3 regions of the Acidovorax sp. LjRoot117 genome follow, and region 2 is predicted to be linked to each of the others. Evidence: predicted binding sites of a transcription regulator. Region 2 holds the regulator's gene; each other region holds the start of a gene.
What was found. Region 2 encodes LexA, which represses DNA repair genes until DNA is damaged. Its sites were predicted from a motif close to ACTGTATNNNNATACAGT; they were not measured.
Positions count from the first base shown of each region.

Region 1: ACSQ3D_RS21440 (DNA topoisomerase IV subunit B) is a predicted target of LexA. The motif match lies at 3,219-3,236, and genes of this name have one in related genera.
Region 3: recA (recombinase RecA) is a predicted target of LexA. The motif match lies at 1,788-1,805, and genes of this name have one in related genera.

Region 1 is NZ_CAXUPO020000010.1:53,719-58,237, reverse strand. It holds gene parC (DNA topoisomerase IV subunit A) at 1-386, opposite strand, end outside; gene ACSQ3D_RS21445 (lytic transglycosylase domain-containing protein) at 383-1,222, opposite strand; gene ACSQ3D_RS21440 (DNA topoisomerase IV subunit B) at 1,200-3,185, opposite strand; gene ACSQ3D_RS21435 (MFS transporter) at 3,448-4,519, shown strand, end outside.
Region 2 is NZ_CAXUPO020000018.1:71,331-75,849, forward strand. It holds gene ACSQ3D_RS27000 (branched-chain amino acid ABC transporter substrate-binding protein) at 1-449, shown strand, start outside; gene ACSQ3D_RS27005 (D-2-hydroxyacid dehydrogenase family protein) at 732-1,739, opposite strand; gene ACSQ3D_RS27010 (hypothetical protein) at 2,067-2,573, opposite strand; gene lexA (transcriptional repressor LexA) at 2,706-3,380, opposite strand; gene ACSQ3D_RS27020 (asparaginase) at 3,493-4,425, shown strand; gene ACSQ3D_RS27025 (hypothetical protein) at 4,476-4,519, shown strand, end outside.
Region 3 is NZ_CAXUPO020000008.1:18,022-22,540, reverse strand. It holds gene argC (N-acetyl-gamma-glutamyl-phosphate reductase) at 1-74, shown strand, start outside; gene recX (recombination regulator RecX) at 121-573, opposite strand; gene recA (recombinase RecA) at 659-1,726, opposite strand; gene ACSQ3D_RS19145 (MarR family winged helix-turn-helix transcriptional regulator) at 1,869-2,426, shown strand; gene ACSQ3D_RS19140 (LysR substrate-binding domain-containing protein) at 2,533-3,510, opposite strand; gene ACSQ3D_RS19135 (tripartite tricarboxylate transporter substrate binding protein BugE) at 3,618-4,519, shown strand, end outside.

The DNA.
Region 1 (4,519 bases), on a different contig from region 2:
CCGTCGCGGCTGCCGAAGTTGCCCTGGCCGTCGATCAGCGGGTAGCGCTGGGCAAAGTCCTGCGCCATGCGCACCAGCGCGTCGTAGGCCGACTGGTCACCGTGCGGGTGGTATTTGCCCAGCACGTCACCGACCACGCGGGCGCTCTTGACCGGCTTGGCCGCCGTGGTGCGCGTGGGGCCGCTGTAGCCCAGCCCCATGCGGTCCATGGAGAACAAGATGCGCCGCTGCACGGGCTTGAGGCCATCGCACACATCGGGCAGTGCGCGGCCCTTGACGACCGAGAGCGCGTACTCCAGGTACGCGCGCTGGGCATAGCTGGCCAGGCCCTGGGAATCGCCGCCGTCGTCGGAGGCCGGAAAATCGAGAGTGGGTTGGTCGCTCATTCGTTCTTGTTGGAGTCAGATTCAATCGGTGGGGGCGTCTGCGCCACCCGCGTGGGTGGCAGGTTGCCCCGGTTCACGGCGCCGCCCGACAGTTCCATGCGCACGCGGCCCGGCGCCGCGCGCTGGGCCAGCACCGGTGCCGGCGGCTTGAGCTGGTGGTACAGGCCCATCACGGTGCGCACATAGTTTTGCGTTTCCTTGTATGCCGGCACCTTGTTGCCGGCGCGCTGCACCGCGCCTTCGCCCGCGTTGTAGGCCGCCAGCGCCAGGTCCAGCCGCTCGGGAAACATGTCGATCAGATAGCGCAGGTAGCGCGTGCCCGCGGGCACGTTCACGGCCGGATCGGCCAGCTTTTTCTCGACCGAGCGTTTGGCGTCGGCACTCACCCCGAAGCGCGTGGCCGTGGCCGGCATCACCTGCATGAGCCCCACCGCACCCTTGGGCGACACGGCGCCCGCGTCGAACCCGGACTCGGTGGCGATCAGCGCCTGCAGCAGTTCGTAGTCGATGTCATGCCGGGCCGCTGCCGCGCGCAGATGGTGCTTCACGCGCTTGTAGTCCGGCGCGATGTCTAAGAAGGCCAGCAGCCGCGCGCCTGCCGGGGGCAGCGCATTCGGCATGGGCGGTGCGCCCGCGGGCACATCGCGCGTGGAGTCGAACTCGTTGCCCTTGAAGAACAGGTGGTAGTTGGCGTCCACCTGCTCCGGCGCGAAGTGCGTCACGCCGCGCGCGTCGACAAAGGCCCACAGGTCGGCGTGGACCGCGCCGTGCGCCAGGCACAGCAGCAGGCCCGCACACGCCAGGCGCAGGCGGTCAGATGTCGATGTCGACCGCATCGCCATGCAGTTCCATCAGCTCGCGGCGCGAGGCGGCTTCACCCTTGCCCATGAGCTTGGTGATCAGTGCCTCGGTCGCGGCGAAGTCCATGTCGCCCAGTTGCACCGGCATCAGCCGGCGGGTGTCGGGGTTGAGCGTGGTTTCCCACAGGTGCTCGGCGTTCATCTCGCCCAAGCCCTTGAATCGGCTGACCTGGCACTTCTCGCGCGCCACGCCGTCCTTGGCGCATTTGTCGAGGATGGCAGTCAGCTCGCCTTCGTCCAGCGCATACATCTTGGCCGCGGGCTTCTTGCCGCGCGCGGGCACGTCCACGCGGAACAGCGGCGGGCGCGCCACGTAGATGTGGCCGGCCTCGATGAGCTTGGGGAAGTGGCGAAAGAACAGCGTGAGCAGCAGCACCTGGATGTGCGAGCCGTCCACGTCGGCGTCCGACAGGATGCAGACCTTGCCGTAGCGCAGGCCCGAAAGGTCGGGCGTGTCGTTGGGCCCGTGCGGGTCCACGCCGATGGCCACCGAGATGTCGTGGATTTCGTTGTTGGCGAACAGGCGGTCGCGCTCGACCTCCCAGGTGTTGAGCACCTTGCCGCGCAGCGGCAGGATGGCCTGGCTTTCCTTGTCGCGGCCCATCTTGGCGCTGCCGCCGGCGGAGTCGCCCTCGACCAGAAACACTTCGTTGTGGGCCAGGTCACGGCTTTCGCAATCAGTCAGCTTGCCGGGCAGCACGGCCACGCCGGAGCCCTTGCGCTTTTCGACCTTCTGGCCGGCCTTCTGGCGGGTCTGCGCGGCCTTGATAGCCAGCTCGGCCAGCTTCTTGCCGTAGTCGACGTGCTGGTTGAGCCACAGCTCGAGCGACGGCCGCACGAAGCCGCTGACCAAACGCACCGCATCGCGCGAGTTGAGCCGCTCCTTGATCTGGCCCTGGAACTGCGGGTCCAGCACCTTGGCACTGAGCACGTAGCTGGCGCGGGCGAACACGTCTTCGGGCAGCAGCTTCACGCCCTTGGGCAGCAGGCTGTGCAGCTCGATGAAGCTCTTGACGGCGTTGAACAAACCGTCGCGCAGGCCGCTTTCGTGCGTGCCGCCAGCGCTGGTGGGGATCAGGTTGACGTAGCTCTCGCGCATGGGCTGGCCGTCTTCGGTGAAGGCCACGCACCACGACGCGCCCTCGCCCTCGGCAAAGCTCTCGTTGTTGCGGTCGGCAAAGCCTTCGCCTTCGAACAGCGGGATCACCGGCTCGCCGTGCAGCGTCTGCATCAGGTAGTCGCGCAGGCCGCCTTTGTACTGCCAGGTTTGCGTGTCGCGGGTCTTCTCGTTGACGAGCTGCACCGTGACGCCCGGCATCAGCACGGCCTTGCTGCGCAGCAGGTGGGTGAGCTCGCCCATGGGCAGCGCGCTCGACTCGAAATATTTGGCATCGGGCCACACCCGAACCGAGGTGCCCTGCTTGCGCTCGCCCACTTCCAGCGCACGCGCCACCAGGGGCTCGATCACGTCGCCGGCAGAAAACACCAGGCGCGCCATCTTGCCTTCGCGGTAGCTGGTGGCCTCCAACCGGGTGGCAAGCGCGTTGGTGACCGACACACCCACACCGTGCAAGCCGCCGGAGAAGCTGTAGGCACCGCCCTTGCCCTTGTCGAACTTGCCGCCCGCATGCAGGCGGGTGAACACCAGCTCGATCACCGGCGCCTTTTCTTCGGGGTGCATGCCGAACGGGATGCCGCGGCCGTCGTCCTCGACGCTCACCGAGCCGTCGGCGTGCAGCGTGACGCGGATCTTCTTGCCGTGGCCGGCCAGGGCTTCGTCGGCGGCGTTGTCCAGCACTTCCTGGATGATGTGCAGCGGGTTGTCGGTGCGGGTGTACATGCCCGGGCGCTGCTTGACGGGCTCCAGGCCCTTGAGCACACGGATGGACCCTTCGGAATATTCACTACTGGTGGACACGGAAGACGGTTTGGCAGACATAGCGGCGGATTGTAGTGCGGCAGCGGGGCAATAGCTGGATGGAAAACCAGTGACGACAGCACTGTCAAAGGCGGTGGTGACGGCCCACGCGGTGCCGGGCCGCGAGAACGGGCCCTGCGTTGAATGAACAGTGGGGCCGTTGGGGCCCGTTGCAACACACAAGGGTACTGCCGTGCTGACGGCGGGGCCGCAACCCCGCTGCCAACTGTATTGGTTACCGGTGTATCAGCGCGTTTCGTGCAATCTGGCTACATTCCTGCGCATGCATATGAATACTCCCAAACTGTCCATGTTCCAGGTGCTGGCCTGCGGCGCGGCCATCGTGACGCTGTCCATGGGCATCCGCCATGGCTTCGGGCTCTGGCTGCTGCCCATCACCCAGGAAATGGGCTGGACGCGCCAGTCGTTCGCGCTGGCCATCGCGATCCAGAACCTGTCCTGGGGCGTGATCGGCATCTTTGCGGGCATGGCGGCCGACCGGTTCGGGGCGTTCCGGGTGCTGATGGGCGGGGCGGTGCTGTACGGCCTGGGCCTGGCGGGCATGGCCCTGTCGCCCACGCCCACGCTGTTTGCACTGACCGCAGGCGTGCTCATCGGCGCCGCGCAGGCCGGCACCACCTACGCCGTGATCTACGGCGTGCTGGGGCGGCAGATTGCGCCGGAGCGCCGGTCCTGGGCCATGGGCGTGGCAGCGGCAGCGGGCTCGTTCGGACAGTTCCTCATGGTGCCGGTGGAGGGCTGGCTGATTGCAGGGCTGGGCTGGCAGCAGGCGCTGCTGGTGCTGTCGATGGCGGTGCTGCTCATCGTGCCGCTGGCCTTCGGCCTGCGCGAGCCGGGCTTCAAGGGAAGCGCCCCGGTCAAGCGCGAGCAGACCATCGTGCAGGCGCTGGGCGAGGCGTTCCGCTACCCGAGCTTCAATTTGCTGATGGCCGGTTACTTCGTCTGCGGGTTCCAGGTGGTGTTCATCGGGGTGCACATGCCCAGCTACCTCAAGGACCACGGCCTGTCGCCGCAGGTGGCCAGCTACGCGCTGGCGCTGATCGGCCTGTTCAACGTGCTGGGCACCTACGTGGCCGGCACGCTGGGCCAGCGCATGCCCAAGCGCTACATCCTGGCCTTCATCTACTTTGCCCGCGCGGTGGTGATCACCGTGTTCCTGATCGTACCGCTGTCGCCGATGTCGGTCTATGTGTTCTCGGCCGTGATGGGCACGCTGTGGCTGTCGACCATTCCACCCACCAACGCCACCATCGCCCAGATCTTCGGCGTGCAGCATCTGTCGATGCTGGGCGGCTTCGTGTTCTTCAGCCACCAGATCGGCAGCTTCCTGGGCG
Region 2 (4,519 bases):
GCGGCATGGACCCACAAGCCGGCCCCATGCTGCGTCAGCTGGAACAGTTGGGCATGGGCAACGTGAAGTACTTCGGTGGTGACGGCGTCTGCACGTCGGAAATCGCCAAGCTGGCTGCCGGTGCCAAGACCCTGGCCAACGTGATCTGCGCTGAAGGCGGCTCTTCGCTGGCCAAGATGCCTGGCGGTACCGCCTGGAAGGCCAAGTACGATGCCAAGTTCCCCAACCAGTTCCAGGTGTACAGCCCCTACACCTACGACGCCACGTACCTGATCGTGGACGCCATGAAGCGTGCCAACTCGGTCGACCCCAAGGTCTACACCCCCGAGCTGCTCAAGTCCAACTTCAAGGGCGTGACCTCCACGATCGCCTTCGAACCCAATGGCGAAATGAAGAACCCCGCCATCACCTTGTACAACTACAAGGACGGCAAGAAGACGCCTCTGTAATTCAGAGCGGCTTCCCTTCTCTGTCTGGTGCAGCATTCAGTGCTGCACCGGCAGGCGCAAAAAAGGCTTCCTTCATGGAAGCCTTTTTTATGGGTGGTGTGTCCGTGTGCGGCACTGATCGATGCCCGATGCCTGGCGGCGCAATGCAGGCCCGGTGATGATCCCGGTATGCGGGCTTGCACCGCGACCGGTCAAGGCTGGAGATTCAGTGTGGGGCCGGTCAGAGGCCGCCTGGGTGCGACCCTGGTCACCCGTCTACCGAACAGGGCGCGCACCAAAGCCTCAGCGGCGCACCTGCAGCGATCCGGGATTCACGATATTGGTGGGCGTGCCCTTGATGAAATTCACCACGTTGTCGAACGCAGCGCCGAAGTACAGCTCGTAGCTGTCCTGCTCCACATAACCGATGTGCGGCGTGCAGATGCAGTTCTCGAGCCGCAGCAGGGCATGGCCTTGCAATATGGGCTCGCTTTCGAAAACGTCGACCGCTGCCATGCCAGGGCGGCCGCGGTTGAGTGCGGCAATCAGGGCATCAGGCTCGATCAGCTCCGCGCGGGAGGTGTTGACCAGCAGGGCTGTGGGCTTCATGCAGGACAGGTCTTCCAGCGAAACGATGCCGCGTGTCTCATCGTTCAGGCGCAGGTGCAGCGAGATCACATCGCACTGCGCGAAGAATTCTTCCCGCGTGGTGGCTGCCTGGTAGCCGTCCGTCAGGGCCTGCGCACGCGACGCTTCGCGGCCCCAGATGCGGACGTTCATGCCGAAAGCGCGCCCATAGCCCGCCACCAGCTGGCCGATGCGGCCGTAGCCCCAGACACCGAGCGTCTTGCCGCGCAGCACATTGCCCAGCCCGAAGTTGGGCGGCATGGAGGCCGCTTTGAGGCCCGACTGCTGCCAGGCGCCGTGCTTGAGGTTGGAGATGTACTGCGGCAGCCTGCGCATGGCGGCCATCACCAGCGACCATGTCAGTTCTGCAGGAGCCACCGGCGAGCCGATGCCCTCTGCCACGGCGATGCCGCGTTCGGTGCAGGCGGCCACGTCCACGTGGCTGCCGACCTTGCCGGTCTGCGCAATCAGCTTGAGCCGGGGGAGCTTTTCCACCAACTGCCGCGTGATCTGCGTGCGCTCGCGGACCAGGACGATGATGTCTGCATCCTTGAGTCTGACGGAAAGTTGGCCCAGCCCCTTGACGGTGTTGGTGTAGACCTTGGCTGTGTATGCGTCGAGCCGAGAGGCGCAATGGAGCTTGCGCACTGCATCCTGGTAGTCGTCGAGAATCACGATGTTCATCCCGACATTGTGCCTTGGCACGCAGCGCCGCACTGCACTGGCAGGTCTTCGGGCGGCCCAAAACGCCAGCTTTTGGTGACGGATTGTCGCGGCGGCTGCCGCAGCCGCACGGAGTGGATGGGCTGCGCAAGTCTGGCGAGTGCAGCAGAGCCGACCGTGGCCACGAAGCAGGTGTTGTCAGCGTTTTTTGGTGCCAGTGCTCACAGCACGCCGCGTCGCGACGGCACTGTTTGCAGCACCCTGTGCGGGTTGCAAGCCCAAGGCCGGTGCAGCACCGGCGCGCCGGCCGCCAGCCGCCACCCGCCGGCCTGGGCAGCGATGATCTTTCTACGCTTGGAGCGCCTCGCACGCAGCCATGCGGTCGAGTTCTGCACACACGTCGGCCATGCGGCCTGCGATCACCAGGCGGCCGCTGGCGTGGGATACCTTGCGCACGGCCGGCACGGGCCGTGGGGGCAGCGCGCTGGATGCGATGGACGCCATGAATGCATCACGGCTGCTGCCGCAGGGTGCAGACAGAAACGACCGGTTGGCCGCCACGGAGGTGCGGGCGGCGGATGCTTTGGGCTCGGGTGGAGCCGGCTGGACGGTGAAGGGCCAGTTGCCCCGCAAAGGGCGCAGGCGGGGCGACCCAGCGCTGCGCTGGTCGCCGGCAGGCCCGCCATGGCCCGGCGTGCCATGCTCGCCCGGCGGGTTGGCGCTGGCAGGTGGTGATGAAGCCGGGGCGCCAGCGCGTGGGGCTTCGTCCAGGCGGACGAGGTTGTGCAGCCAGCGCGACAGCTTCTGCAGCGAATGGGGCAAGGCGGCGGACAGGGTGGACAAGGCAATTCCCATGTGAAAACTCCGAAAGTCGGGGGTTGGACATAGGCAGGATTGCAATGACAACCGGCACCGCAGGGCTGGCGTACCGACGTTGTGCCGGTACACCAAACGCCCGCCACCTGCGGCGCGGCCAGGCAGGGGGCTCTACATGAGCATGGTGTTGCGGATCAAGCCGACGGCCAGGCCTTCGATTTCAAAGGGCTCGCCAGGCTGGACCACGATGACGGGGTAGTCGGGGTTCTCAGGCAGCAGCTCGATGGCGGTGGCCGTGCGGCGCAGGCGCTTGACGGTGACGTCCTCGCCCAGGCGGGCCACGATGATCTGGCCGTTGCGTGCCTCACGGGTGGACTGCACGGCCAGCAGGTCGCCGTCCATGATGCCGGCGTCGCGCATGGACATGCCGCGCACCTTGAGCAGGTAGTCGGGCTTGTGCTGGAACAGGCTGTTTTCCACGCTGTAGGTCTGGTCGACATGTTCTTGCGCGAGAATCGGCGAGCCCGCCGCCACGCGGCCGATGAGCGGCAGCACCAGCTGAGACAGGCCCGGGATGGGCAGGCTGAACTGGCTGCCGCGTGCTGCATTGATGGAGCGCACCGTGTCGCTGCGCAGACGGATTCCGCGGGATGTGCCGCTGACCAGCTCGATCACGCCTTTGCGGGCCAGCGCTTGCAGGTGCTCTTCGGCGGCGTTGGCCGACTTGAAGCCCAGCTCGGCCGCGATTTCTGCGCGGGTGGGGGGCGCGCCGGTACGGGCGATGGCGGTCTGGATGAGGTCCAGGATCTGCTGCTGGCGGGCGGTCAGTTTCGGGTTGTCGAGCATGGTGGTTTCCGGTGGAGACGCTACAGTGGCGAACAACTGTTTTTTAATCCAGTAACTGTATTTTTCACCAGTTTTTCGGAGTACGCAAGTGAGTGGGCAAAAAATTGTGGTTTTGGGCACAGGTGGAACCATCGCGGGCACCTCGGCCCAGGCCGGCGACAACATCGGCTACACGGCCGCCCAGGTGGGCGTTGAGCAGCTGCTGGCCGCCGTGCCGGGGCTGACCCTGGCAGCCGGCGGCGCCACCCTGCAGGCCGAGCAGGTGGCCCAGCTCGACAGCAAGGACATGGACATGTCGGTGTGGCAGGCGCTGGCCGTGCGCTGCGCGCAGCTGTTGCAGGACGCCGCCGTGCAGGGCGTGGTCATCACCCACGGTACCGACACGCTGGAGGAAACCGCGTGGTTTCTGAGCCTGGTTCTGGATGCGCGGTCCAAGCCCGTGGTGCTGACGTGCGCCATGCGCCCGGCCAGCGCGCTCACCCCCGATGGCCCGCAGAACCTGCTGGACGCGGTGGCCGTGGCCACCACGCAGGGCGCGCAGGGCGTGGTGTCGGTGGCGGCGGGTGAGGTGCATGGCGCGCGCCATGTGCAGAAGGTGCATCCGTACCGCGTCCATGCATTCAGCTCCGGCGACGCCGGGCCGCTGGGGTGGGTGGAGGAGGGCCGGGTCCGCCTGGTGCAGGATTGGCCTCTGGCGCACGCTGAGAAAGCGCCATTAGCTATTGAAAAGATAGCGAATGCCGCCGTGTGGCCGCGGGTCGAGATCCTCCTGAACCATGCAGGTGCAAGCGGCGCCATCGTGGACGCGCTGGTGCGCGATGGCGTGCAGGGCCTGGTGGTGGCCTGTACCGGCAACGGCACGATCCACCATGCGCTCGAGGCCGCGCTGCTCAAGGCGCAGGATGTGGGCGTGCGCGTGGTGCGCTCCACCCGCTGCCCCGAAGGCCAGGTGCTGCCCAAGCCGGGCGATGCCCTGCCGGATTCGCGGGGGCTTTCGCCCGTCAAGGCGCGCATCTCGCTGATGCTGGACCTGCTCTCGCATTGATGCGCGGCCGAGCAGTCCACAACACACTATAAGTCCCAGGCGCCGCGGCCATGTTCTTTGCCTCCCTCAAGACCCACGCCTGGGCCTACCCGGC
Region 3 (4,519 bases), on a different contig from region 2:
CCCGCCTGGACAACCTGGGCAAGGGCGCCAGCGGTGCCGCGGTGCAAAACCTCAAGCTGATGCTGGGGCTCTGAGGAGGGGGGGCTGCGCTGGAGCCGCCCCGGTGCTGGCGGCCTCAACTCAAGCCTGCGGCGCCTCGCCGCGCACCACACGCCAGGTGATCTCGCTGGAGAATCCGCGTGTCACCAGAAAGCGCACCTGCTTTGCGCGCTGCTGGGGGTCTTCGGCCACCGCGCCGAATTTGCGCTGCCACACGGCGTGCGCGCGGGCCCATTCGGTGTCTTTCAGCCGGGTGAGCGCTTGTTGCGCCGTGTCGGGGTCGATCCCCTTGGCCTGCAGTTCCTGACGGATGCGGTTGGCGCCCAGGCGGCTTGCGCGCTGGTGCAGCACCGACTCCACCACCCGGGTTTCGCTGATGAAATCGCGGGCCTCCAGGTCGTCCAGCAGCGCGGCCAGGTCCTCGCCCTCCTGCACATGGGGCGCGAGCTTGCGCTGCAGTTCAGCGCGGGAGTGCTCGCGCTGGCTCAGCAGCCGCAGCGCCCGGCCCTTGAGCGACAAAGTCGTGAAGCCCATGGCGGATGGTCGTTGTTATCAAATTCATAGCAGCTACCGCTTGTCAATCAAGCGGTAGCGGGCTATTTTTATCAATAACGGACGCTCACTCCTCGGTGGCGGCCGCGGCCTTGGTCACGGCGGCTGCCTGCAGTGCCACGCCCAGGCCTTCACGCACCTTGTTCTCGATCTCGCGGGCGAGGTCGGGGTTTTCGCGCAGGAACTCGCGGGCGTTGTCGCGGCCCTGGCCGATCTTCTCGCCGTTGTAGGCATACCAGGCGCCCGACTTCTCCACGATCTTGGCCGTCACGCCCATGTCGATGATCTCGCCCTCGCGGCTGATGCCTTCGCCGAACAGGATGTCGAACTCGGCCGTCTTGAAGGGCGGGCTCACCTTGTTCTTGACCACCTTGACCTTGGTTTCGTTGCCGATGGCTTCGTCGCCCTTCTTGATGGTGCCGGTGCGGCGGATGTCCAGGCGCACCGAGGCGTAGAACTTGAGTGCATTGCCGCCGGTGGTGGTTTCGGGGCTGCCGAACATCACGCCGATCTTCATGCGGATCTGGTTGATGAAGATGACCATGCAATTGGTCTTCTTGATCGTGGCCGTGAGCTTGCGCAGCGCCTGGCTCATCAGGCGGGCCTGCAGGCCGGGCAGAGAGTCGCCCATTTCGCCTTCGATTTCGGCCTTGGGCGTGAGGGCTGCGACCGAGTCGATGACGATCAGGTCCACGGCGCCGGAGCGCACCAGGCTGTCCACGATTTCCAGGGCCTGCTCGCCGGTGTCGGGCTGGCTGATGAGCAGGTCGGGCACATGCACACCCAGCTTCTGGGCGTACTGGATGTCCAGCGCGTGCTCGGCGTCGACGAAGGCGCAGGTGCCGCCCTGCTTTTGCATCTCGGAGATGACCTGCAGCGTGAGCGTGGTCTTGCCCGACGATTCCGGGCCGTAGATCTCGACCACCCGGCCGCGGGGCAGGCCGCCCACGCCCAGGGCCACGTCCAGGCCCAGCGAGCCGGTGGACACCACCTGGATGTCTTCGATCACCTCGCCTTCGCCCAGGCGCATGATCGTGCCCTTGCCGAACTGCTTCTCGATCTGGGCGAGCGCGGCGGCCAGCGCCTTGGCCTTTTCGGTGTTTGCGGGGTTGGTGCCTTTGACTGCGACGTCCATGAGAAACTCCTAGGAAAAACAACAGGTTGGATGTGTGTGCGTCCTCTGCGGTTAACCACAGGCTGGATGCTTGAACAGTAGTTTATGCGACCTGTTTCGCCAAAACCAAGCAGTATTTGGTCAGTTTGCCTGACAATCTGGCATGGCCGAAAACTCCCCGTCCAGCCCCACTGCCCACCCCCCGCCAGGGGCTGCCTGGCCCCGCGTCGACGACGGCTGGCGCCAGACCCACCTGGGCCGGCTGCTGGGCCATGCGATGCGCCGCTTCGATGCCCGGGTGCTGCAACTCATGGCGCACAACGTGGAGGTGCCGCTGGCGCTGTCCAACCTGGCGGCGCGCGACCAGGTGACGGCCGCGCATGTGCACATCACCCGCCACCTGGCGCTCCAGGGCGACCGGCTGACCGACCTGGCCCAGCGTGCCGGCATGACCAAGCAGGCCATGGCCAACTTGGTGGACCAGTGCGAAGCCTGGGGCCTGGTCACGCGCGAGGCCGACCTGCTGGACGCCCGCGCCCGGCGCGTGCGCTTCACGGCCAACGGCCTGGCCTGGGTGCAGGCCTTTCGCGACGCCGTCACCCAGGCCGAGGGCGAGTTCCGTGCCGAGGTGGGCCCTGACGTGGCCACGGTGGTGGCCATCGGGCTGGAAGCGTATGCGGGCGGCGATGCGCAGTGGCTGGCCGCCGGCCGCCGCGAGTGAGCCGCGCCGCTGACCACGCGTCCCCCGCAGAGCCCACCTGACCCCGCGCAACGCGACCAGGTCCACCTCGCGCATGGCTGCCGGGGCCCATGCACCGCTGCACTGCTCAAGGCACCGGCAATGCACCCGTGCCCGCGCCCTGCGCCGCAGGCACCGCGGGCGTTGCGCCCGGAGGCTCGGCGCACACCAGCAGCCACTGCAGAAAGCACTGCAGCGCATGCAGCTGCGTGCGGCCCTCGGGGTAGCAGAACCAGTAGCCCATGTCGCTCAGGTAGCCGCCGCGCAGGGGCTGGTCCGCCAAGGGCTCGCGCACCAGCCCCGCGGTGATCTCGTCCTGCACCAGGCAGCGCGGCACCAGCGCCAGCCCCATGCCGGCCATCACCGCGCGGATCATGGTCTGGAACTGGTCGAACTGCGGCCCGGCCAGCGGGTCGATGAGGCCCGCCACCTGGTGCGTTTCGCTCCAGCGCAGCCAGGCGTCGGGCACCGTCACGTGGCGCAGCAGCGTGTGCTGGGCCACGTCGCGGGGGCTTTTCAGCGGCCAGTCGGCCACGCGGGTGCGCGGGGCGATCAGTGCGACGTCGTTGCCGGTCAGGTAGTGGGCATGGGCGCCGGGCCAGTGGCCTTCGCCGAACAGGATGGAGCAGTCGAGCTCGGGCCGCTCGAAGTCGTAGCTGTGCACATAGGGCACGAAGTGCAGCGTGACCTGCGGGTGCTGCTGCTGGAACTGCGGCAGGCGCGGGATGAGCCACTTGGCCCCGAACGTGGGCAGGCTGGACAGGTGCAGCGCGCCGCCGCCGTCATCGCTGGTGATCAGCTCCAGCGTGGCGGCCTCCAGCTGCGCCAGCACCGCGCGCACGGCTTTTTCATAGCGCTCGCCCGCCGGGGTCAGCGACAGGCGCTTGCGGTTGCGCTCGAACAGCGCCACGCCCACCCAGCCCTCCAGCTCCTTGATCTGCTTGCTCACCGCGCTCTGCGTGAGGTGCAGGGCCTCGGCGGCGCGCGAGACCCCGCCGAACCGCGTGACGGTGGAAAACGCCCGCAGCAGGTGCAGGGGCGGTGAAAGGCGGCGCAGGGAGGACATCGTAAGTTCTCACATCATTCCATTCGGGAATGTTATCAGGCATATCCATTGCTTGGTAGGGCTCACCAGTTCATTTAACCTTCAGATTCTTCATAGGAGAACCCCACATGCAACGCCGTCACCTGCTGTCCGCTCTGGCTGCCGTATCTTTCGTTCCTGGAATGTCTATGGCGCAAGAGGGCAAGCCCCTGCGCATCGTCGTGCCCTTCCCGCCCGGGGGCGCCACCGACATCACGGCCCGCAGCCTGCAGGAGTCGCTGGCCCGCATCCTCAAGCAGCCCGTGGTGCTCGACAACCGCGGCGGCGCGGGTGGCTCCATCGGCATGTCCGAAGTGGCGCGCGCCCCGGCCGATGGCCTCACCATCGGCGTGGCGACCCTGTCCACGCACGGCGTGAACCCGGCGGTCTTCAGCAAGCTGCCCTACAACCCCACCAAGGATTTCGTGGGCGTGACCGAGATCGTGAAGGCCCCGGGCGTGATCGTGATCAACCCCACGGTGCTGCCCGTCAAGGACTTCGCCGACCTGGTCAAGTACCTCAAGGCCAACCCCGGCAAGATCTCGTACGCCACCCCCGGCAACGGCACCATCGGCCACATGTGGGGCGAGCTGTTCAAGAGCAGCACCGGCACTGCCATGGTGCACATCCCCTACCGTGGTGCAGGCCCGGCCGTCAACGATGTGCTGGCCGGCCAGGTGGCGGTGTACTTCGACCAGGTGGCCTCGTCGCTGCCGCACATCAAGTCCGGCAAGCTCAAGGCCCTGGCCGTGTCGTGGCCCGAGCGCCTGGACGTGCTGCCCGATGTGCCCACCTACGCCGAGCTGGGCTTCAAGCAGGCCAACGAGCCCTCGTGGTTCGGCCTGGTGGCCCCTGCCGGCACACCGCCCGCTGCGGTCGAACGCATCCAGCAGGCCGTCGCCCAGGCCTTGAAGGAGCCCGCGGTGCGCGAGCGCCTGGCCGGCCAGGGGCTGTACCCCTCGGGCACCACGTCCAAGGACTTCACCGCGCA